2 regions of the Geobacillus sp. Y412MC52 genome follow, and region 2 is predicted to be linked to the other one. Evidence: predicted binding sites of a transcription regulator. Region 2 holds the regulator's gene; the other holds the start of a gene.
The links. Region 2 encodes LexA, which represses DNA repair genes until DNA is damaged. Its sites were predicted from a motif close to CGAACATATGTTCG; they were not measured.
Positions count from the first base shown of each region.

Region 1: the regulator LexA is predicted to act here: its motif matches at 6,686-6,699, upstream of uvrB (excinuclease ABC subunit UvrB).

Region 1 is NC_014915.1:3,227,790-3,239,384, reverse strand. It holds gene GYMC52_RS16070 (S41 family peptidase) at 1-1,441, shown strand, start outside; gene GYMC52_RS16065 (glycosyltransferase family 2 protein) at 1,526-2,515, opposite strand; gene GYMC52_RS16060 (DUF6044 family protein) at 2,532-4,205, opposite strand; gene GYMC52_RS16055 (MerR family transcriptional regulator) at 4,373-4,891, opposite strand; gene GYMC52_RS16050 (PDZ domain-containing protein) at 5,110-6,282, shown strand; gene GYMC52_RS16045 (CsbA family protein) at 6,296-6,520, shown strand; gene uvrB (excinuclease ABC subunit UvrB) at 6,770-8,746, shown strand; gene uvrA (excinuclease ABC subunit UvrA) at 8,763-11,595, shown strand, end outside.
Region 2 is NC_014915.1:1,272,618-1,284,212, forward strand. It holds gene GYMC52_RS06365 (3-hydroxyacyl-CoA dehydrogenase family protein) at 1-168, shown strand, start outside; gene GYMC52_RS06370 (thiolase family protein) at 318-1,469, shown strand; gene GYMC52_RS06375 (DMT family transporter) at 1,844-2,722, shown strand; gene GYMC52_RS06380 (trimeric intracellular cation channel family protein) at 3,048-3,665, opposite strand; gene hflX (GTPase HflX) at 3,826-5,073, shown strand; gene GYMC52_RS06390 (aminotransferase class I/II-fold pyridoxal phosphate-dependent enzyme) at 5,087-6,358, shown strand; gene GYMC52_RS06395 (MerR family transcriptional regulator) at 6,435-6,836, shown strand; gene glnA (type I glutamate--ammonia ligase) at 6,876-8,210, shown strand; gene lexA (transcriptional repressor LexA) at 8,274-8,897, opposite strand; gene yneA (cell division suppressor protein YneA) at 9,049-9,354, shown strand; gene GYMC52_RS06415 (YneB family resolvase-like protein) at 9,374-10,027, shown strand; gene GYMC52_RS06420 (DUF896 domain-containing protein) at 10,157-10,387, shown strand; gene tkt (transketolase) at 10,488-11,595, shown strand, end outside.

The DNA.
Region 1 (11,595 bases), 1.7 Mb from region 2:
ATCGACGACGGCCGCATTGATGGCCATATCGATGCTCATTGGGGCGGGAGGGACGTACGCTGGCCTTCAGTTGGCGGACCGCCCGATGGAAGGCTCGCTTTCGACGATTGTTTCGAATGAGCCGTCCAAGTCGACGAACGACAGCGAAGAGATGAAAAAAATCCGGCAAGCTTATGAGCTCATTAAGAATCGGTACGTGGAGAAAGTGGATGAAGAAAAACTGACGGAAGGCGCCATTCAAGGTATGATCAACACGCTCCATGACCCGTATTCCGTCTACATGGATGCGGAAACGACGGAGCAGTTCAACGAGTCGCTCGACTCGTCGTTTGAGGGGATCGGCGCCGAAGTGAGCATGATCGACGGCAAGGTGACGATCGTTGCTCCGATCAAAAACTCGCCGGCGGAAAAAGCGGGTCTGAAGCCGAACGATCAAATTTTGCGCGTCAACGGAGAAAGCCTGGAAGGGCTTGATTTATATGAAGCGGTATTGAAAATCCGCGGCAAGAAAGGAACAACGGTGGAGCTTGACATTTTGCGCCCCGGCGTCAAAAACGTGATGAAAGTCAAAGTCGTCCGCGACGAAATTCCGATTCAGACGGTGTATGACTCGATCAAAACATACAACGGCAAAAAGGCGGGCTATTTGCAAATTACGTCGTTTTCGGAAAACACGGCCGCCGATTTTAAAAAGAAATTGGCGAAGCTTGAGGCCGAACATATTGATGGCTTGATCATCGATGTGCGCGGCAATCCGGGCGGCTATTTGCAAAGCGTTGAGGAAATTTTGAAACAGCTCATCCCGAAAGGCAAACCATATGTGCAAATTGAAGAACGCGATGGCGATCGGCAAAAGTTTTATTCCGATTTAACGGCGAAAAAGCCATACCCGATCGTTGTGCTCATCGACAAAGGAAGCGCATCCGCGTCGGAAATTTTGGCGGGAGCGATGAAGGAAGCGGGCGGCTACAAGCTGGTCGGCGAGGCAACGTTCGGCAAAGGGACGGTGCAGCAGGCGATTCCGATGGGCGACGGCAGCAACATCAAATTGACGCTGTACAAATGGCTGACGCCGGACGGGCATTGGATCCATAAAAAAGGGATCAAGCCGGATGTCGCGGTGGCGCAGCCGGATTATTTCCACGTCGCTCCGCTTCATGTGGAAAAACCGCTTCGGTATGACATGAACGACGAGCAAATCGCCAATGCGCAAAAAATGCTCAAAGGGCTTGGCTTCAACCCGGGCCGCACGGACGGCTACTTCAGCAAAGAAACCGAACAAGCCGTTCAAGCGTTCCAAAAAGCGAATCAGCTGCCGGTTACGGGACGAATCGATGAGACGACGGCGGATGTGCTGCAAACGAAAATCATGGAAGCCGTCCGCGATCCGAACCATGATGTGCAGCTGAAAAAAGCGCTTGGCGTGTTGTTTCCGTCGTAAGCGAGCTGAGGACGATTGATGCTATATACGGTAATAAGAAAGGGTGTCCCGATCTTTCTGGGACACCCTTTCTTTTTATCATCTCTATAGGGCCGGGGTCTTCTCCTTTTCTGTCGGAAGCGGCAGCTGCACGGTTTTTTCGATCGCAAACCGCGGCCGCCGTTTCACCTCTTGATAAATTTTGCCGATGTATTCCCCGATGAGGCCGAGGCTCATGAGCACCAGACCGCCGATGAACCAAATGGAGATCATGAGCGACGTCCAGCCTGATTCGGCGTGCCCGAGAAGTTTGCTGATGAGGGCGTACAGCCCGGCCGCACCGCTCGTGAGAAAGGCCAAAAAACCGATGAGCGTAATGGCGCGAATCGGTGCGACGCTCAAGGACGTGATGCCGTCAAAGGCGAAGGCGAGCATCTTTTTGAGCGGGTATTTCGACTGTCCAGCCCACCGCTCATGCCGGTCGTAAAAGACGCACGTCGAGCGGAAGCCGACGAGCGGAACCAACCCGCGCAAAAAGAGATTGACTTCCGTGTAACGGCTCAGTTCATCGAGCGCCCGCTTGCTCATCAGACGGAAATCGGCGTGGTTGTAAATCAGCTCGATTCCGATGGCCCTCATGAACCGATAAAAGGCTTGGGCGGTCGTACGCTTGAACCACGTGTCTGTCTTTCGGCTCCGCCGCACGCCATACACGATGTCATACCCTTCGCGGTATTTTTGCACAAATTCGCGGATCGCCTCCACATCATCTTGCAAATCGGCGTCAATGGACACGGCACAATCGGCGTACGCGCGAACGGTTTCGAGCCCAGCGAGCAGCGCCCGCTGATGGCCGACGTTGCGAGCGAGTTTCACACCGGAGACAAACGGGTTGCGCTCGCTTTCTTCTTCAATGAGCGCCCATGTCCGGTCGCGGCTGCCGTCGTCGACAAAAACGATATGGCTGCCGATGGCGACCGCTCCTTCTTCGAGCAGCTGCTCAAGCAAAGCGGTCAGCCGCCGGGCCGTTTCCGGCAACACTTCTTCTTCGTTGTAGCATGGGACGACGATGGCTAACAATGGTTTGTCCACCATGTTTCTTGCCTCCCTTTCACTCCACTTCGTATACATAAATTTTCCAGACTGACTGTCGATCGGTGAACGCCCGCAAGAAGCGGAGATGGATGTCGCGGGCGTTCATGATCGGGACGGAGGAAAAAATGTACTTGCCGCCAAGCTGTTTGAACGCCTTTGTGTCGATCTCGAAATGACGAATGACTTTATGCGAGCGTTTCGTGAACATGTAATGTTTCCCGAGCTCTGCCGAAAACAAATAGACGCGGTTGCCCCAATGGTCGAAATAGTCTTTCAGCACTGGGCTTTTGTCCAATTCTTTGGCAATGATGCGGCGAAACTTCCGCTTATACGATAACGGGTAAAAATTGTTGTACGTATCGAGCGTATAAAACCCGTTGTATTGAGCGATGGCCGGGTGAAGCCCAACGCTGGCGACGCGGTAGGACGATACCGGCTTGCCGATGTATTGCTTGATTTTGGTAAATAAATGTTCGGAATAAAACTGCTCGAATGACGGCGTGCCAGCGAGGCGATAGCGGATTTCCTCGTTAAACCCGCCAAGCAAAAGCAGCTGCAGCGCCAAGGCGATCGGCACGAGGCGCCGCCATGCGGTCCGTTCCTTGGCTAAGATTTGCAAGGCCAAGGCAAAATCGACGTAAATGACCATCGGCCGCAAAAAATGGAAGCGGGCGAAATTGAACGTATTCAAAAGTGAAATCCGTTCTTTCAGCGGCTGCCACCCTTTGTAAAACCAAAATGCATACCAAGCCGATAAGGCGATGTTCAACCAAAACAGCAAAAGGAAGCGCCGCTCCAATGGCCCGCGCTGACGGCGGCGCAAAACGAGAAAAAACGCCGCCCAAAGCACCGGCAAGATGATCGGCCCATGGACGGTCATCACATGCGTATGGCCGAGCACATAGTTTTTCAACGTTAAACGAAGGCAGTGGACGAAGCTGAGCCGCGAGGAGAGGAACTCGTTCCGGCTCGTCGGTTCGCCGCTGAAGACAAGCGAGTACACGAGGCGGTACTCGATGGCCAAAAACAAGCCTGTCATCAGGGCGATCGCGGCGAAAAACCGCTTGTTCCACTGCTTGCGGACAACGCCGTCAAACAGCCACACCGCCGCCATCGCGGCGAGGAAAAAGAAAAATCCGAGCACAAAGCTGGCGTAAAACGGAAGCAAGATGATCGCAAGCCATTCTTTCCATGTCGCTTCTCCGTTGCGGATCGACAGAAACGCCCAAAGCGCCAGCGGCATGCCGAGCGTGCTTAACATGCCGGACGGCCAAAACGGTGTCAGCGCAAAAGCAAGCGCCGCCCCGACGCGAATGAGCCATGATTCCGGTGAAGGCAAAAAGTGGCGCCTGAGCAGCCAATACATACCCAAAAAGGCAAATATCCTCGTGATCGTCTGGCTGAGCGCGTACGCCACCATGGAGGGAAACAAAGCGTGCAGCCACACGATGCCGCTGAATTCTGTGCCGAAGGCGTTGCGCGGCAACCCGTTGATCACTTGCGGGATGACGGCATCGATTGGGCCAAATAGTTGGCCGCTGCGAACGAGCACGCGATACCAGGCGATGTTCGAATCCATATTGTCGTGCACGCGAATATGGGCGTGTTCGCCTAACATGTACAGCGGAGAAAGGTAGAGAGCCAATACGATGAACGCGATGGCGACCGCTTTTCGTTCTCTTTGTTCCATCTCGCGCGCCCTCCTTTCCCATACGGGAAGATTGCACAACATGATCCATTATAAACCGCTGCGATTAAAAAAGCATAAAAAAATTGTAAAGAAGTAGTGAAGGGGGAGAAAAAGGGGAAAGAGGCAACCAAAAAAACACCCTGCGTCAAGCAGGGAGGATGGAACCATTAGGCAAACAACCCCATCACCCGCCCAAGGCCGCGCCGTTTCTGTTTCGTCTCTTCCGGCGGTTCATGGGGAGCCGGGGGACGGGTATTCAGCTGCTGTTCAAGGCGGGCGACAAGCTGCTCCAACGCAGTGAGGCGGGCGACGATTTCTTCCATTTCTTGGCGGTGATGCAACAGTTGAATGGAGACGACGTCATCTGCTTTTTGCTCCAGTTGCCGTTCAAGCTGGTCCAAGCGCGAGGAGACGCGGGCGATTTCGGGTTCGATCGATTCATGTAAGGCGTCAATAGGAATGTTGTTCCGCAGCGGCGTCGGAGGGCGTTTCGGGGTCGGCGGCGCTTCCATGGCGGCGCCTTGTTCAAATTTGACCCGTTCGAGCAAGGCGACCGTTTTTTCATCAAACAAGTAGTGGCCGGCCTCGTTTCTCCGCAACGGAATGTCGTATTTGCGCACCCAGCGCTGGATCGTTTTCGGCGATACACCAAGGCGAGCAGCGACGTCGGACGTTTTCAATTCCATCGTTTCACTCCTCCTTGTTTCGTCTTGTTTATACTTTTTCCTCTGCATCTTTGAAAATCCTTCCCAGCCGACAAAACTAGTGTTGATTCGGCAAAGAAAGTGGAAAACAGCGAAGATTCGCCATTGGTGAAAAAAGATGGCTGTGGGCATGGGAATTGGCCATGCCATTTGGTAGAATAGAAGATAAAGAATGATGAACGACGCAAGGGGTGAAGCGGATGGCAACATGGTGGCTGGAATGGCTTGAGGGCGTCGCGTCGGTTTGGCGGCAGCCGCTTCTTTATTATGGCGCCGCGCTCGCTTTGGCCGTCGGTTGGCGGCGGGTGAAGCGGGAGCGCCGCGATTTTCATGTGCGCGTCTACAGCCTATGGCAAGAGTGGCGCGGGCTTTGGACGAAGGGATGGATGGCTGGAGCGATGTTGTCGGCGGCGGCCGTCGGCATCGGGATCGCGGTGCCGCAGGAAGCGGTTTGGACGGTGACGGTGCTGACGGTGCTCTTTAGCTTGGCGATGGAAGCGCGGTTGTTGTCGCCTGCTTATACGGTTGGCGGCGCGCTTCTCGTGTTCGGTTTGGCGGAGCGAAGCAGCGCGTTGTCCCGATGGCTTCCCGATGGCATGGCGGCGGCGCCGGCTTTGGCGGTGTGGCTTGCGTTGCTTTTGCTTTCGGAAGGATGGCTCATCATTCGCACGCGAAACGAGGCGGCCTCGCCGCAGCTTGCGAAAAGCAAGCGAGGGATGACGGTCGGCCTGCAATGGACGCAGCGTCTTTGGTTTGTGCCGGTTGTGCTGCCCGTATCAGGCGGCGCGCTGCCTCCGGCTTCCTGGTGGCCGCTCGTTTCGACGGGAGACGGCTATTCATTTTGGCTCGTGCCGTTTCTTCTCGGCTTTTCCCAGCGCCGCCAGCACATGCTGCCGGCGGAAGCGGCGCGCGCGGAGGGGCGGCTTGTTGTTCGGCTGGCGTTCGTTGTCGCCCTATTGGCTGCTTCCGGTATATGGTATCCACCGCTCACGGTGGCGGCGGGGGCTATGGCCATCATCGGCCGCGAATGGATCGCGTTTTCCGGGCATCGCGCCGACCGCGCCCGCCCGCCCCGCTTTGCCCGCCATCCGCACGGCTTGGTGATTGTCGGCGTGCTTCCCGGCTCGAAAGCGGAAAAAATGGGGCTTTCGATCGGGGAAGTCATCATCAAAACAAACGGCGCCCCGGTGCGGACCGAAACCGAGTTTTACGAGGCGCTCCAACGCAACCGCGCGTTCTGCAAGTTGGATGTCGTAGGACATAACGGCGAAGTCCGTTTCGTCCAAGGGGCGCTCTATGAGGATGAGCATCATGAACTCGGGCTGCTGTTCGTCCGTGATCGGAACGCATCAGCGTCTGAAGCTGTTTCGTAAAGGAGAATGGATCATGTGGTTTTTGGCGGCACTCATCATTCCGTGCCTATTGGTGCTGTTGTTTGCGCGGGTGACGTACAATCGGTACATCGCTGTGCTGTTGACGACAGCGCTGCTTGTCGCTTCCTACTTGAAAGGCTATACGGACGAGCTGCATGAAATCGTCGCTGACATTGCATCGACGATCGCCGGCTTTCTTTGGGCCGGCCGCATGCTCGACCATCTGAAGCAAAAATGAAGCGGCGTTGTCGGTTCAACCGTCTGTTTTTGGAAAAAGGCATCGTCGGCTGAACCTCGGATTGTCGAAACGGAACGGAGCGAAGACGCGGACCTTGGGCATGAATGGGTCCGCTTTTTCGCGTTTTTCGGTGCGAAGCAATGGAAAACACTGAGTGGGTTGGTACGAATATGAGTTCGCATTTTTGATGCATGGATCATCACGATGTGATACAATGGGGAAAGATGGTACGAAGGAGGAGGCGAAACGGTGGAGGGCCGTTTTCAATTAGTGTCGCCATACGAACCGCAAGGCGATCAGCCGCAGGCGATCGCCAAGCTCGTTGACGGTTTGCGGCTTGGGGTGAAGCATCAAACGCTGCTTGGGGCGACGGGGACGGGCAAAACGTTTACGATCTCGAACGTGATCGCCCAAGTCAACAAACCGACGCTTGTCATCGCCCACAACAAAACGCTCGCTGGCCAATTGTACAGCGAGCTGAAAGAGTTTTTCCCGCACAACGCCGTCGAATATTTTGTCAGCTATTACGATTACTATCAGCCGGAAGCGTATGTGCCGCAGACGGATACGTACATTGAAAAAGACGCGAAAATCAACGATGAAATCGACAAATTGCGGCACTCGGCGACATCAGCCTTGTTTGAGCGTCGGGACGTGATTATCGTTGCGAGCGTGTCGTGCATTTACGGTTTAGGGTCGCCGGAAGAATATCGGGAGCTCGTCGTCTCGCTGCGCGTTGGGATGGAAATCGAGCGCAATGCGTTGCTTCGGCGGCTCGTTGACATCCAATACGACCGCAATGACATCGATTTTCGCCGCGGCACGTTCCGCGTCCGCGGCGATGTTGTCGAAATTTTCCCCGCGTCGCGCGATGAACATTGCATTCGCGTCGAATTTTTCGGCGATGAAATCGAGCGCATCCGCGAGGTGGACGCCTTAACCGGCGAGGTGCTCGGCGAGCGCGAGCATGTCGCCATTTTCCCGGCGTCGCACTTCGTGACGCGCGAGGAGAAAATGCGGCTCGCCATTCAAAACATCGAACAAGAGCTTGAGGAGCGGCTTGCCGAACTGCGCGCGCAAGGAAAGCTCTTAGAGGCGCAGCGGCTTGAGCAGCGGACGCGCTATGACCTTGAAATGATGCGCGAGATGGGCTTTTGTTCAGGCATCGAAAACTACTCGCGCCATTTGGCGCTGCGGCCGCCGGGCTCAACGCCGTATACATTGCTTGACTATTTTCCGGACGATTTTTTGATCATCGTTGATGAGTCGCACGTCACCTTGCCGCAGCTGCGCGGCATGTACAACGGTGACCGGGCGCGCAAGCAAGTGCTTGTCGACCACGGCTTCCGTCTGCCGTCGGCGCTTGACAACCGGCCGCTCACGTTTGAAGAGTTCGAGCAAAAAATCAATCAAATTATTTACATCTCGGCGACGCCAGGGCCGTACGAGCTCGAGCACAGCCCGGGCGTTGTCGAACAAATCATCCGCCCGACCGGGCTTCTCGACCCAACGATTGACGTCCGTCCGACGAAAGGGCAAATCGACGATTTGATCGGCGAAATTCACGAGCGCGTCGAGCGGAACGAACGGACGTTGGTGACGACGCTGACGAAAAAGATGGCGGAAGATTTGACCGATTATTTGAAAGAAGCGGGGATCAAGGTGGCGTATTTGCATTCGGAAATTAAGACGCTCGAGCGCATTGAAATCATCCGCGATTTGCGGCTCGGCAAATACGATGTACTGGTCGGCATCAACTTGCTTCGCGAAGGGCTCGACATCCCAGAAGTGTCGCTTGTCGCCATTTTGGACGCCGACAAAGAAGGGTTTTTGCGCTCGGAGCGCTCGCTCATCCAGACGATCGGCCGGGCGGCGCGCAACGCGAACGGCCATGTGATCATGTACGCCGATACGATCACGAAATCGATGGAAATCGCCATTCAAGAGACGAAGCGGCGCCGCGCGATTCAAGAAGAGTACAACCGAAAGCACGGCATCGTGCCGCGCACGGTGAAAAAGGAGATTCGCGACGTCATCCGCGCGACGTATGCGGCGGAAGAGACGGAGATGTACGAGGCAAAGCCGGCGGCAGCGATGACGAAACAAGAGCGGGAAGAGCTGATTCGAAAGCTCGAAGCGGAAATGAAAGAGGCGGCCAAAGCGCTCGACTTCGAGCGGGCCGCCCAGCTGCGCGATATCATTTTCGAATTGAAAGCGGAAGGGTGATGGCCGGGTGAACGGAATGGATAAAATTATCGTCAAAGGGGCGCGCGCCCACAACTTGAAAAACATTGACGTCGAAATCCCGCGCGGCAAGCTCGTCGTCTTGACCGGGCTGTCCGGGTCGGGGAAGTCGTCGCTGGCGTTTGATACGATTTACGCGGAAGGCCAGCGGCGCTACGTCGAATCGCTGTCGGCGTATGCCCGCCAGTTTTTAGGGCAGATGGAAAAACCGGACGTCGATGCGATTGAAGGATTGTCGCCGGCCATTTCGATCGATCAAAAAACGACGAGCCGCAACCCGCGCTCAACCGTCGGCACGGTGACGGAAATTTACGACTACTTGCGGCTTCTATTCGCCCGCATCGGCCGCCCCATTTGCCCGACGCACGGCATTGAAATCCAATCGCAGACGATCGAGCAAATGGTCGACCGGCTGCTCTCTTACCCGGAGCGGACGAAAATGCAAATTTTGGCGCCGATCGTCTCGGGAAAAAAAGGGACGCACGCCAAGACATTGGAGGATATTCGCAAACAAGGGTATGTGCGCGTCCGTATTGACCGCGAGATGCGCGAGTTGACGGGGGACATTGAGCTTGAAAAAAACAAAAAACATTCGATTGATGTCGTCGTCGACCGCATCATCATCAAAGACGGCATCGCCGCCAGGCTTGCCGATTCGCTTGAGACGGCGCTGAAGCTCGCCGACGGCAAAGTTGTCGTTGACGTGATCGGCGAGGGAGAGCTGCTGTTCAGCGAAAAGCACGCTTGTCCGTACTGCGGCTTTTCGATCGGGGAGCTTGAACCGCGTCTGTTTTCGTTCAACAGTCCATTCGGCGCCTGCCCGGACTGCGACGGGCTCGGGGCGAAGCTCGAAGTGGATCTCGATTTGGTCATCCCGAACGATGAGCTGACGTTAAAAGAACACGCCATCGCTCCGTGGGAGCCGCAAAGCTCGCAATATTACCCGCAGCTGCTCGAAGCCGTGTGCCGCCATTACGGCATCCCGATGGACGTGCCGGTGAAGGATTTGCCGAAAGAGCAGCTCGATAAAATTTTGTACGGCAGCGGCGGAGAGCCGATTTATTTCCGCTATACGAATGATTTCGGGCAAGTGCGCGAACAATACATCGCATTTGAAGGCGTCATTCCGAACGTCGAACGCCGCTATCGCGAGACGAGCTCGGACTACATCCGCGAGCAGATGGAAAAGTATATGGCGGAACAACCATGTCCGACATGCCAAGGCTACCGGCTGAAAAAAGAAAGCCTGGCCGTCCTTGTCGGCGGCAAGCATATCGGCGAGGTCACCGCCATGTCGGTGACCGAGGCGCTCGCCTTTTTTGACGGGCTCGAGCTGACCGAAAAAGAAGCGCAAATCGCTCGCCTTATTTTGCGTGAAATTCGCGACCGTCTCGGTTTTTTGCAAAACGTCGGCCTCGACTATTTGACGCTCAGCCGCTCGGCAGGAACGCTCTCCGGCGGCGAGGCGCAGCGCATCCGCTTGGCGACGCAAATCGGCTCGCGGCTGACGGGGGTGCTGTACGTGCTCGACGAGCCGTCGATCGGGCTTCATCAGCGCGACAATGACCGGCTGATCGCGACGTTGAAAAGCATGCGCGACCTCGGCAATACGCTCATTGTGGTGGAGCACGACGAGGATACCATGCTGGCCGCGGACTATTTGATTGACATTGGTCCGGGGGCGGGCATCCACGGCGGCGAGGTCGTCGCCGCCGGCACGCCGGAAGAAGTGATGAACGACCCGAACTCGCTCACCGGCCAGTATTTATCGGGGAAAAAATTCATCCCGATTCCGGCCGAGCGTCGCCGTCCGGACGGACGTTGGCTTGAGGTGGTCGGCGCGCGCGAGCATAACTTGAAAAACGTATCGGTGAAAATCCCGCTCGGCACGTTTGTCGCTGTCACCGGGGTGTCGGGCTCGGGCAAAAGCACGCTCGTGAACGAAGTGTTGTATAAGGCGCTGGCGCAAAAGCTGCACCGGGCGAAAGCAAAGCCGGGCGAGCACCGCGACATTCGCGGGCTGGAGCATCTCGATAAAGTCATTGACATCGACCAGTCGCCGATCGGCCGCACGCCACGCTCGAACCCGGCGACGTACACCGGGGTGTTTGACGACATCCGCGATGTGTTTGCCTCGACGAACGAAGCGAAAGTGCGCGGCTACAAAAAAGGGCGGTTCAGCTTCAATGTCAAAGGCGGGCGCTGCGAGGCGTGCCATGGCGATGGGATCATCAAAATTGAGATGCACTTTTTGCCGGACGTGTACGTCCCGTGCGAAGTGTGCCACGGCAAACGGTACAACCGCGAGACGCTCGAGGTGACGTATAAAGGAAAAAACATCGCCGAGGTGCTCGACATGACGGTCGAAGATGCGCTCGACTTTTTCGCCTCGATCCCGAAAATCAAACGCAAGCTCGAGACGCTCTATGACGTCGGGCTCGGTTATATGAAGCTCGGCCAGCCGGCGACGACGCTCTCGGGCGGCGAGGCGCAGCGCGTCAAGCTCGCCGCTGAGCTTCACCGCCGCTCCAACGGCCGGACGCTCTACATTTTGGACGAGCCGACGACCGGGCTTCATGTCGATGACATCGCCCGGCTGCTCGATGTGCTCCACCGGCTCGTCGACAACGGCGATACCGTGCTTGTCATCGAACATAACTTGGACGTCATCAAAACCGCGGACTATATCATTGACTTAGGTCCGGAAGGCGGCGACCGCGGCGGACAAATCGTCGCCGTCGGCACGCCGGAAGAGGTGGCCGAGGTGAAGGAGTCGCACACCGGCCGCTACTTGAAACCGATTCTCGAGCGCGACCGGGCGCGCATGCAGG
Region 2 (11,595 bases):
TTTGAGCTCGCCGACATGGTCGGGCTTGATACGCTCCTGTTTGTGAGTGAAAACATGACGGAAGCATACGGCGACCGGTTCCGGGCGCCGCAGCTTTTGCGCAAGCTCGTTGAAGCCGGGTATTTAGGGCGGAAGACGGGGAAAGGGTTTTACACGTATACAAAATGAACAAGTGCCTCTTCACAGGAAGAGCAATGAGAACAGAAAGTGCCAATTTGGCAGCGCCCGCGGCTTATCGGCCGGCGGGCGCCATTGGATAAAAGGTGCGGTTTGCACCGTCAAGGCATGGTGATGACAAAAACAACAAGGAGGAGAAAATGGTGCGTGAAGCGGTCATTGTCGAAGCGGTCAGGACGCCGGTCGGCAAGCGGAACGGCGTCTTCCGGGACGTTCATCCGGTCCATTTGGCCGCGGTGGTGCTCGATGAAGTCGTGCGCCGGGCCGGCATGGACAAAGGGGCGGTGGAAGACATCGTCATGGGCTGCGTGACGCCGGTCGCCGAACAAGGGTACAACATCGGCCGGCTGGCGGCGCTTGAGGCCGGATTCCCGATCGAAGTGCCGGCAGTGCAAATCAACCGAATGTGCGGCTCGGGGCAGCAGGCGATTCATTTCGCCGCCCAGGAAATCCGCTCCGGCGATATGGATGTCACGATCGCCGCCGGGGTCGAAAGCATGACGAAAGTGCCGATTTTAAGCGATGGCAACGAGCAGACGATTCCGCCGTCGCTTCATGAAAAATACGAATTCATCCACCAGGGCGTCTCGGCTGAGCGGATCGCCAAAAAATACGGCCTAACGCGCGAGGAGCTTGACGCCTACGCGTACGAAAGCCATCAACGCGCCTTGGCGGCCTTGCGCGAAGGGAAGTTTCGCGCGGAAATCGTCCCGGTGAAAGGGCTTGACCGCGACGGGCGCGAGATCCTCGTCGCCCTTGACGAAGGGCCGCGGGCCGATACATCGCCGGAAGCGCTCGCCGCGCTCAAGCCGGTGTTTCAAGAAGACGGCCTCATCACCGCTGGCAATGCGAGCCAAATGAGCGACGGGGCGGCCGCTGTGCTTTTGATGGAACGGGAGGCGGCGAGGCGGTTCGGACTGAAGCCGAAAGCGCGCATTGTCGCGCAAACGGTCGTCGGCTCCGACCCGACGTATATGCTCGATGGCGTCATTCCGGCGACGAGGCAAGTGCTGAAAAAAGCCAGCCTCTCGATCGATGACATCGACCTCATTGAAATCAACGAAGCGTTCGCCCCGGTCGTGCTCGCCTGGCAAAAAGAAATCGGCGCTCCGCTTGAGAAGGTGAATGTCAACGGCGGCGCCATTGCGCTTGGCCATCCGCTCGGCGCCACCGGTGCGAAGCTCATGACGTCGCTTGTTCATGAACTTGAACGGCGCGGCGGTCGCTATGGGCTATTGACGATTTGCATCGGCCACGGGATGGCGACGGCCACGATCATCGAGCGGGAGTAAGAGCAACGCGTGGAAAAAACATTTGTTTGACACACACTCGACAGCGGTGGCGGCCGCTGTTTTCTCTTTGAAAATAAAAATATGCGATGGAGCTGGAACAATGTGATAAGATGAAAGAAAAGCAAGTGAAAGGAGGAGCGCAAGCACAGTGCAGAAGGAGAAGCCGTTTTACACGTATCGCGACATTGAACAAGCGATGAGTTGGTTTCTTTTTGGCAACCGGATTTGACGGTTTCGCTCGCCCCCGTGTTTCCTCCGGAAGAAAGCGATGTCTAGCTGATGGAGAACAGCCTTGTTTGGTTGCCATCTCTGGAAATAACGGCTTCGCTTTTGGTGTCAGCAGCAGAAAGAAGAAAGCAAAGGGGATCGATGTCATGAAGCAAACCGTTCTCGCTTCCTTCTATTTATCCCTTGCCGCTGGCATTTGGGGCGGGATGTACGTCGTGAGCAAATACGTGTTGGACTACATACCGGCGTTGACGCTCGTCTGGATGCGCTACGCCGTCGCCTTGATTGTGCTCGGTGCCATCGCCGCGGTGAAACGTGAGCGTCCTCCAAAGAGCGGGCGCGACTGGGGGATGGTCATCGCAATCGGAATCATCGGCTACGTCGTTTCCATTTCGTTGCAGTTTGTCGGCACGAAATGGTCGAACGCCCATACCGCTTCGCTCATCACCGCCTCGACGCCGGCATTTGTCGTCTTGTTTGCCCGCTGGCTGCTTGGTGAGGCGCTCACATGGCGAAAGACAAGTGCACTCCTGTTGGCGACATCCGGGGTGATCGTCATCGTCGGACTTGGAGGCGGCGGGGAATCGACGCTTGCCGGAAATATGGCTTTAGTTGGTGCGGCGATCACTTGGGCGCTGTTGTCGGTGCTTGTGAAAATCGCTTCGGCCCGCCTGTCCGTGCTTTCGATCACCACGTACGCTATTTTCACTGCGTTTATCGGCATGACGCCGATGATGCTCACCGAAGGGCCGGGGCTTGCCGCGAGCCATTGGAGCGTTCCCGTCGCCCTTGGAGTGTTGTATCTTGGTGTTGTATCGACAGCGGGAGCATTTTTTCTTTGGAACAAAGGGATGGAAATGATCGACGCCGGCATCGGCTCGCTCTTTTTCTTTTTCCAGCCGCTCGTCGGCTCGTTCTTTGGCTGGCTTCTGTTGCATGAGGAGCTCGCCGCCTCGTTTTGGCTCGGCGGGGCGCTCATTGTTGCCGGCGTGGCCGTGGCGGTGCGAAGCGAGCAAAGCGCGTAAAGGAAAGCGTCAGCAAACTAATAGATGCAACCAAAACGTTTAACATATCTTGGATAGAAAAGCCACTTATCGATTTTTCGACTGTCAAGGGCAAGCGACAGGCTTGCCTCCGTCACGCTAAGGCGTGATGGGAGACCGAACAACGACTCGCTTCCCAAGACCCATTCATGGGTCTGGAAGCCGCGTTGTTCGGTCACTCGACAGTCGGATGAAATGACCGGTAAAAAAGAAAAATAGTAAAGCTTTAAATTGCATCTATATAAAAGCGAGGAGCCGTCTATCTTTTCGTACGAATCAATGAGTAGATGTTGTTTTTGCCGTTTTATCATTGCTCGCCCGCTTTTTCTCCAACCGCCCGCCGCGGCAGCTTCCAACCGTATGTGTAAGACAAAATGCGGAGGGCGGCGACGACAATAAACAACACATACAGCTCCATGGGCGATTCGGCCCATTTCAGCCCAACGGCGAGGCCGGCGAGAATGGCCCAGGCGGCATAAATTTCTGCGCGCAACACGAGCGGCTTTCTTCCCGCCAACACGTCACGGATAATGCCGCCGCCGCTTCCGGTCAACACCGCGGCGACGATGACCGCGCTTAATGGATGCCCCATGTTTGCCGCGTACAGCGCTCCTTGAATGGCGAACGCGGACAACCCAAGGGCGTCAAAAAAGTTGCCCCACCGCTTCCACGGCGGCAGCATTTGCTTTGGGAACAAATACACAACTGTCATGGCCGCCAAAGCGACAAGAAAGAGCGGCTGCTGTCCCCATAACGCCGACACGGGAACCCCGATCAGCAAATTGCGCACCGCCCCGCCGCCAAAAGCGGTGACAATCCCTAAAATGTACACCCCAAGCAAATCGTACTCCTCTTCCATCGCGACGATCGCCCCGCTAATGGCAAAGGCGATCGTGCCGATGATGCTCAATACTTCCCACGTCATTCGTGCTGTTCCTTTCCGTGCGGTGTTCTTGTATCATTGTAGGGGCAAAAGCGGCGGAAAATCAATCGTTTTTTTGGAACGAACTAGCAGACCGACGGTGGGATTTGGTATCATGAACGTAGAGAACATGTTCGCCGCGAGGGAAAGGAAGGGGGATGCCATGAGCCGTGAACAAGCGATCCTTGTCGGCTGCCAGCTCGCTGGTGTCGATGATGAACGGTTTCGCTATTCGATGGAGGAGCTCGCTTCGCTCGTTGCGACGGCGAACGGCGAGGTTGTGGCAGAGGTGACGCAAAAACGTGAAGCGCCGCACCCGGCGACGTATATCGGCAAAGGGAAAACGGAAGAGCTCGCCGCCATAGTCAAGCATCTGGAACCGGACGTGGTTATTTTCAACAGCGAGCTCTCTCCAAGCCAAGCGCGCAATTTGACGAAAATGCTTGGCGAGGTGAAAGTGATTGACCGGACGCAGCTCATTTTAGACATTTTTGCAAGGCGCGCCCGCTCAAAAGAAGGAAAGCTGCAAGTCGAGCTCGCCCAGCTGGAGTATATGTTGCCGCGCCTTAGCGGTCAAGGAGAGGCGCTATCCCGCTTGGGCGGCGGCATCGGCACGCGCGGCCCGGGGGAGACGAAGCTCGAGACCGACCGCCGCCATATTCGCCGCCGCATTGACGACATTAAAGCTGAGCTTGTGCGCATTGCTGAGCATCGAGGGAGGTACCGCGAGCGCCGGCAAAAAAACCAAGCGTTTCAAGTGGCGCTCGTCGGCTATACGAACGCCGGCAAATCAACGATTTTCAATCGGCTGACCGCCGCCGATTCGTTGGAAGAAAACTTGTTGTTTGCCACGCTCGACCCGTTGACGCGCAAATGTGTCTTGCCATGCGGCTACACGGTGCTTGTCACCGATACGGTCGGGTTCATTCAAGACTTGCCGACGACGCTTGTCGCCGCGTTCCGCTCGACGCTCGAGGAAGTGACGGAAGCCGATCTATTGCTTCACGTCGTCGATTCGTCTCATCCGGATTACGTTGCGCACGAGCGAACGGTGTCGCGGCTGCTCGCTGAATTAGGGGCTTCTTCCATTCCGATGGTCACGGTGTACAATAAAAGCGATCAAAAAGCGTCGGAATTCATTCCGACAACGACTGCTTCCATCATGATCAGCGCGCTTTCCGCCGCCGACATTGACCGGCTCCGCTATTTTCTTGAAGAGGCGGTGAAACAGCAAATGACCCGTTACGACGTGTCGATCCCAAGCGGTGAAGGAAAATTGCTCGCTCGGTTAAAATCGGACACCATTTTGCACGAATGGCATTATAATGAACAGGGAGGCACGTACGACTGCCAAGGGTACGTGCTGCCGACGCACCCCTTGTATGGGGAGCTGCAATCATTCCAACGGTAGAAAGGGTTCATCTATGTTTTGGACACAATGGAGACACGGAGAAACCATCGCTCTTCTCATCGAGGAAATCGAAGCACAAATCGCGCCGATTCACCGCCGCATCGATGAACTGGTCGACGTCAACCAATACCGCGTGCTTGAGAGCTTCCGTCGCCATCAAGTGAGCGACGCCCACTTCATCCCGTCAACCGGTTATGGGTATGACGATGCGGGCCGCGATACGCTCGATCGCATTTTCGCTGATGTGTTTGGAGCGGAAGCGGGGCTTGTGCGCCCGCAAATCATTTCCGGCACGCACGCGATTGCGATCGCGCTGTTTGGCGTGTTGCGCCCGGGCGATGAATTGCTTTACATCACGGGCGCTCCGTACGATACGCTTGAGGAAATCGTCGGCGTCCGCGGCCGCGGCGTCGGCTCGCTGAAAGAGTTTGGCATTCGTTATCGCAGCGTGCCGCTCACAGCAGAAGGGATGGTCGATTTTCCGGCCGTTCGCGAAGCGATCCATGAGCGGACGAAAATGATCGGCATTCAACGTTCGCGCGGCTATGCAGACCGGCCGTCGTTTACTGTCGAAGAGATCGGCGACATGATTGCATTCGTCAAGTCGATCAAACCGGATGTCGTCGTGTTTGTCGACAATTGCTACGGAGAATTCGTCGAGGAGAAAGAGCCATGCCATGTCGGCGCCGATTTGATGGCCGGCTCGCTCATTAAAAACCCGGGAGGGGGCTTGGCGAAAACGGGCGGTTACATTGTCGGCAAGCGGGAATATGTGGAGGCGTGCGCCTATCGGATGACCTCGCCGGGCATTGGAGCGGAAGTCGGTCCGTCGCTTTACAGCTTGCCGGATATGTATCAAGGCTTTTTCCTTGCGCCGCACACCGTGGGCCAGGCGCTCAAGGGGGCGGTTTTTACAGCGGCGATGCTCGAGCGGATCGGACTAAAAACCTCGCCATCGTGGAAGGCGAAGCGCACGGATTTGGTTCAGTCCGTCCGTTTTGACGATCCGGAACAAATGGTGGCGTTTTGCCAAGCGATTCAGGCTTCCTCCCCGGTCAACGCTCATTTCACTCCGTATCCGAGCGACATGCCCGGCTATGAAGACAAAGTGATCATGGCCGCCGGCACGTTCGTCCAAGGGGCAAGCATTGAGTTGACGGCCGACGGGCCGTTGCGCCCCCCGTATGTCGCGTATGTGCAAGGCGGATTGACGTATTCGCATGTGAAAATCGCCGTCTGTTCCGCCATTCAGCGTTTGCTTGAACAGCGGTTGATTTGTTTGTGAGGAAACGTCACGTTTCATTGACTCATTTCCTAACATTATGGTAAAATAAAGGTATCAAAAGCGAGGAGGAATTGGCATGAGCAGCCAAATTCGTCGTTCCATGCCATTGTTTCCGATTGGGATCGTGATGCAGCTGACCGACTTGTCGGCTCGGCAAATCCGCTATTATGAAGAGCACGGCCTCGTTTCGCCAGCGCGCACCGAAGGCAACCGGAGGCTGTTTTCGCTCAATGACATTGACCGCTTGCTGGAAATTAAAGATTTGATCGACCAAGGCGTCAACTTGGCGGGCATTAAGCAAATTTTTGCCGCGCGGGAGGAAGGACGCCACCAGCAGGCGGAGAAAGCCGAAAAAGTAGGAAAACCGAAGCTGTCGGACGAAGAACTGCGCGAAATTTTGCGGAATGAATTGCTGCAGGCCGGGCGGTTCCAGCGCGCATCGCTTCGCCAAGGAGATCTCGCTCGCTTCTTTCATTAATGACGGAAAATGATTTCCGAGCCGGGGAGGAGTTTGGACATGGCAAAATATACGCGTGACGACATTCTACACATCGTCAAAGAGGAAAATGTCAAGTACATCCGCCTGCAATTCACCGATATTTTGGGCACGATCAAAAACGTCGAAATTCCGATCAGCCAGCTGGAGAAAGCGCTTAACAACAAAATTATGTTTGACGGGTCGTCGATCGAAGGATTTGTCCGCATCGAAGAGTCGGATATGTATTTGTATCCGGACTTGGATACGTTCGTCATTTTCCCGTGGACTTCAGAAAAAGGAAAAGTCGCCCGCTTTATCTGCGACATTTACAACCCGGACGGCACGCCGTTTGAAGGCTGTCCGCGCTATAACTTGAAGCGGATGCTGAAAGAGATGGAGGCGCTTGGCTTCAACGCCTTTAACTTAGGAGCTGAGCCTGAATTCTTCCTTTTCAAGCTTGACGAAAAAGGACACCCGACGATGGAGCTGAACGATCGCGGCGGCTATTTCGATTTGGCGCCGACCGATCTTGGGGAAAACTGCCGGCGCGACATTGTGCTCGAGCTTGAGGAAATGGGGTTTGAAATCGAAGCGTCCCATCATGAAGTCGCCCCGGGCCAGCATGAGATCGATTTTAAATACGCCCATGCGATTAAAGCGTGCGACGACATTCAAACGTTTAAGCTCGTCGTCAAAACGATCGCCCGCAAACATGGATTGCATGCGACCTTTATGCCGAAGCCGATTTTTGGGATTAACGGTTCAGGAATGCATTGCAACCTGTCGCTGTTCCGCAACGGTGAAAACGCCTTTTTCGATCCGAACGGCGACTTGCAGTTGAGCGATACGGCGCGGCAGTTTATCGCCGGTGTGCTGAAGCATGCGCCGAACTTTACGGCGGTGACGAACCCGACCGTCAACTCGTACAAGCGGCTTGTTCCAGGCTATGAAGCGCCGTGCTACGTCGCTTGGTCGGCGCGCAACCGCAGCCCGCTCATCCGCATTCCAGCTTCGCGCGGCATGAGCACGCGCATTGAGGTGCGCAGCGTTGACCCGTCGGCCAACCCATACTTGGCCATGGCGGTGCTTTTAGCCGCTGGGCTTGACGGCATTCGCAACAAGCTCACTCCTCCGGCGCCAGTGGATCGAAACATTTACGTCATGACGAAAGAAGAACGGCTCGAAGAAGGCATTGTCGATTTGCCGGCAACGCTGCATGAAGCGTTGGAAAACTTGAAGTCCGATGAAGTGATGATTCACGCGCTCGGCAAACATTTATTCGAGCATTTCGTCGAAGCGAAAGAAATTGAGTGGGATATGTATCGGACAACGGTTCATCAATGGGAATTGGACCAATATATGGAACTCTACTGATTCATAAAAAAGCTGCCCCGTTTTTTTCAGGGCAGCTTTTTTATGGGCGCAGGCCGGCACGAGTCAGTCGAACAGGCGATAGACGCCGATCACTTTGCCGAGAATCGTGCAGTCGCGGACGATGATCGGCTCAAGATGGGCGTTTTCCGGCTGCAGGCGGATGTGGTCTTTTTCCTTGAAAAACCGCTTCACCGTCGCCTCGTTGTCTTCCGTCATGGCTACGACGATGTCGCCGTTGTTGGCCGATGACTGCTGGCGGACGATGACGTAGTCGCCGTCGAGAATGCCGGCTTCGATCATGCTGTCGCCCATCACTTCAAGCATAAACAGCTGCTCCTCGCCGGCGGCGAGCCGCTTCGGCAGCGGAAAGTAGCCTTCGATGTTTTCCACCGCTGTAATCGGTTGGCCGGCCGTCACCTTGCCGATGATCGGCACCGAGATGATCTCCTCTTTTTCTCTCTCCTTGGCCATATCGTTGTCCAAAATTTCAATGGCGCGCGGCTTTGTCGGGTCGCGGCGGATGTACCCTTTGCTTTCTAGGCGCGCGAGATGCCCGTGGACCGTCGAACTTGACGCCAGTCCAACCGCTTCCCCAATTTCCCGCACCGACGGAGGATAGCCTTTTGTTTTTACTTCCTGTTTAATAAACTCTAAAATTTGCTGTTGTCGTTTTGACAGTTTCGTCATTGTTTCACACCTCTCGCCACATCATTTGCCTTCATTATACCATGCGGAAGACGAAAAAACAAACATAAGTTCGAGTTTTTTATTGACACAAACAAATGTTCTTGACTATAATGAAGGAAAGCGAACAAACATTCTAGAAAGGGTGGGGAGAATGGGGAAAACGTTGCTGCATTACTTTCTGTTTTCATTTTTGTTTGCGCTCGTGTTGGCAGGGTTCGTTTACGCCAGCAGCCCGGTCGATAAAAAAGAATACGTGACGATCACGGTCGCTCCCGGAGATACGCTTTGGGGGCTGGCAAAACAGTACGAACAGGAACACCATATGCCGCCTGATGAGTTCATCCGCTGGGTCGTCGATGTCAACCATTTGCCGAGCCCGCGTCTTGCCGCCGGTGAACAAATTGTCATTCCTGTGTTAAAATCAAAGCAGGGCGGCTCGGTGGCCGTCAATCAGTGATGGAAAGAAGGGATTGGCCATGAGGGCGGTCATTTACTGCCGAGTCAGCACGGACAAAGCTGAACAGGAAACGTCGCTCGCGAGGCAACGAGATGAGCTCGAGCAGCTGGCGGCCGAGTGTGGATTTGAAGTCGTTAAAGTGATCGCCGAGCAGGCGAGCGGTTATGAAGCCGACCGCGACGGCGTGTTGGAGCTGCTTTCGCTTTGCGAGGAAGGCGAGGTCGATGTGCTGCTCATTCAAGACGAAACGCGGCTTGGGCGCGGCCATGCGCGCATGGCGTTGCTGCATTGCTTGAAAAAGCAAGGGGTGAAAATATACAGCGCCAGCCACCGCGGGGAGATGCCGCTGTCGGAGGCCGATGAGATGGTGTTATCCATCATCGCTATTGTCGAGGAGTACCAAAGAAAAATACATAACGCCAAAATTAAGCGTGGCATGCAGCGAGCCATCGCCAGCGGCTACCGACCGGAGCGGAACCTAAGGCGCCGGGGCGAAAACGCCGGGCGCGATCGAATCGATCTGCCGGTTGAGGAGATCGTCCGCTTGCGCGAGCGCGGACTGACGTTTGCCGATATCGCCGCGACGATGCGAAGCTTCGGCTACGAGGCGTCCAAGGCGACCGTCCATCGGCGTTACCAGGAATATATGGACGAGCAACAAAGGCGGCGTTGATCGTGTACTGCGCCTGACCCTAAAGCGGCGAGTGGGCAAAGGAAGCCAAGATGCCATCGTTGCCATCTTCCCGGTTGATCAGATAAGATAAAACAGAGTGAGAATATGGCAGATAGGAGAAGATGATCAATGCTTGCCAAACATAAATTAGCCCGCATCAATGAACTGGCGAAAAAAGCGAAAACGGCCGGCTTGTCGGCCGAAGAGGCCTTCGAGCAAGCGAAGCTGCGCCGTGAGTACATTCAAGCGTTCCGCAAGGCGATGACCGATATGCTCCATACAGTGACCGTCATTGACCCGAACGGCAACGACGTGACGCCGAAAAAATTAAAGGAAAGCCAGCGGCGGCGCTTCCATTAAACGGTCGAAAGAGGGGTGGCCCGGAAAATAACGTTGTACAAGCCGATCGATTTTCTATATGATAGTAAATGACACCATGTTGATGAAAGGGAGGAAGACGATGGCGCATTCAATCGAGGAGTTGGCGATTACTACGATTCGAACGCTGTCGATTGACGCGATCGAAAAAGCGAAATCCGGGCACCCGGGCATGCCGATGGGCGCGGCGCCGATGGCGTACACGCTTTGGACGAAATTTATGGATCATAACCCGGCGAATCCAAACTGGTTCAACCGCGACCGGTTTGTCTTGTCAGCCGGGCACGGGTCGATGTTATTGTACAGCTTGCTTCATTTAAGCGGCTACGACGTATCGATGGATGATTTGAAACAATTCCGTCAATGGGGAAGCAAAACGCCGGGCCATCCGGAATACGGCCATACGCCGGGCGTGGAAGCGACGACCGGCCCACTCGGCCAAGGGATTGCGATGGCGGTCGGCATGGCGATGGCGGAACGGCATTTGGCCGCTACATACAACCGCGACGGGTTTGAGATTATCAATCATTATACGTACGCCATTTGCGGCGATGGCGATTTGATGGAAGGAGTGGCGAGCGAAGCTGCGTCACTCGCCGGCCACTTGAAGCTCGGCCGTCTGATCGTCCTGTATGACTCGAACGACATTTCGCTGGACGGGGAGCTCAACCTGTCGTTCTCGGAAAACGTCGCCCAACGTTTCCAAGCGTACGGCTGGCAATATTTGCGCGTTGAGGACGGCAACAATATTGAAGAAATCGCCAAAGCGCTCGAGGAGGCGCGGGCGGACCTCAGCCGGCCGACGCTCATTGAAGTAAAAACGACGATTGGCTACGGCGCGCCAAATAAAGCGGGCACGTCCGGCGTCCACGGCGCTCCGCTCGGCGCCCAAGAGGCGAAGTTGACGAAAGAGGCGTATCGTTGGACATTTGCGGAAGATTTTTACGTGCCAGAAGAAGTGTACGCCCACTTCCGTGCGACGGTGCAAGAGCCGGGAGCGAAAAAAGAGGCGGAATGGAATGAGCAGCTCGCCGCCTATGAACAGGCCCATCCGGAACTGGCCGCCCAATTGAAGCGAGCGATCGAAGGCAAACTTCCAGATGGATGGGAAGCTTCTTTGCCGGTATACGAAGCAGGCAAAAGCTTGGCAACCCGCTCATCGTCCGGGGAAGTGATCAACGCCATCGCCA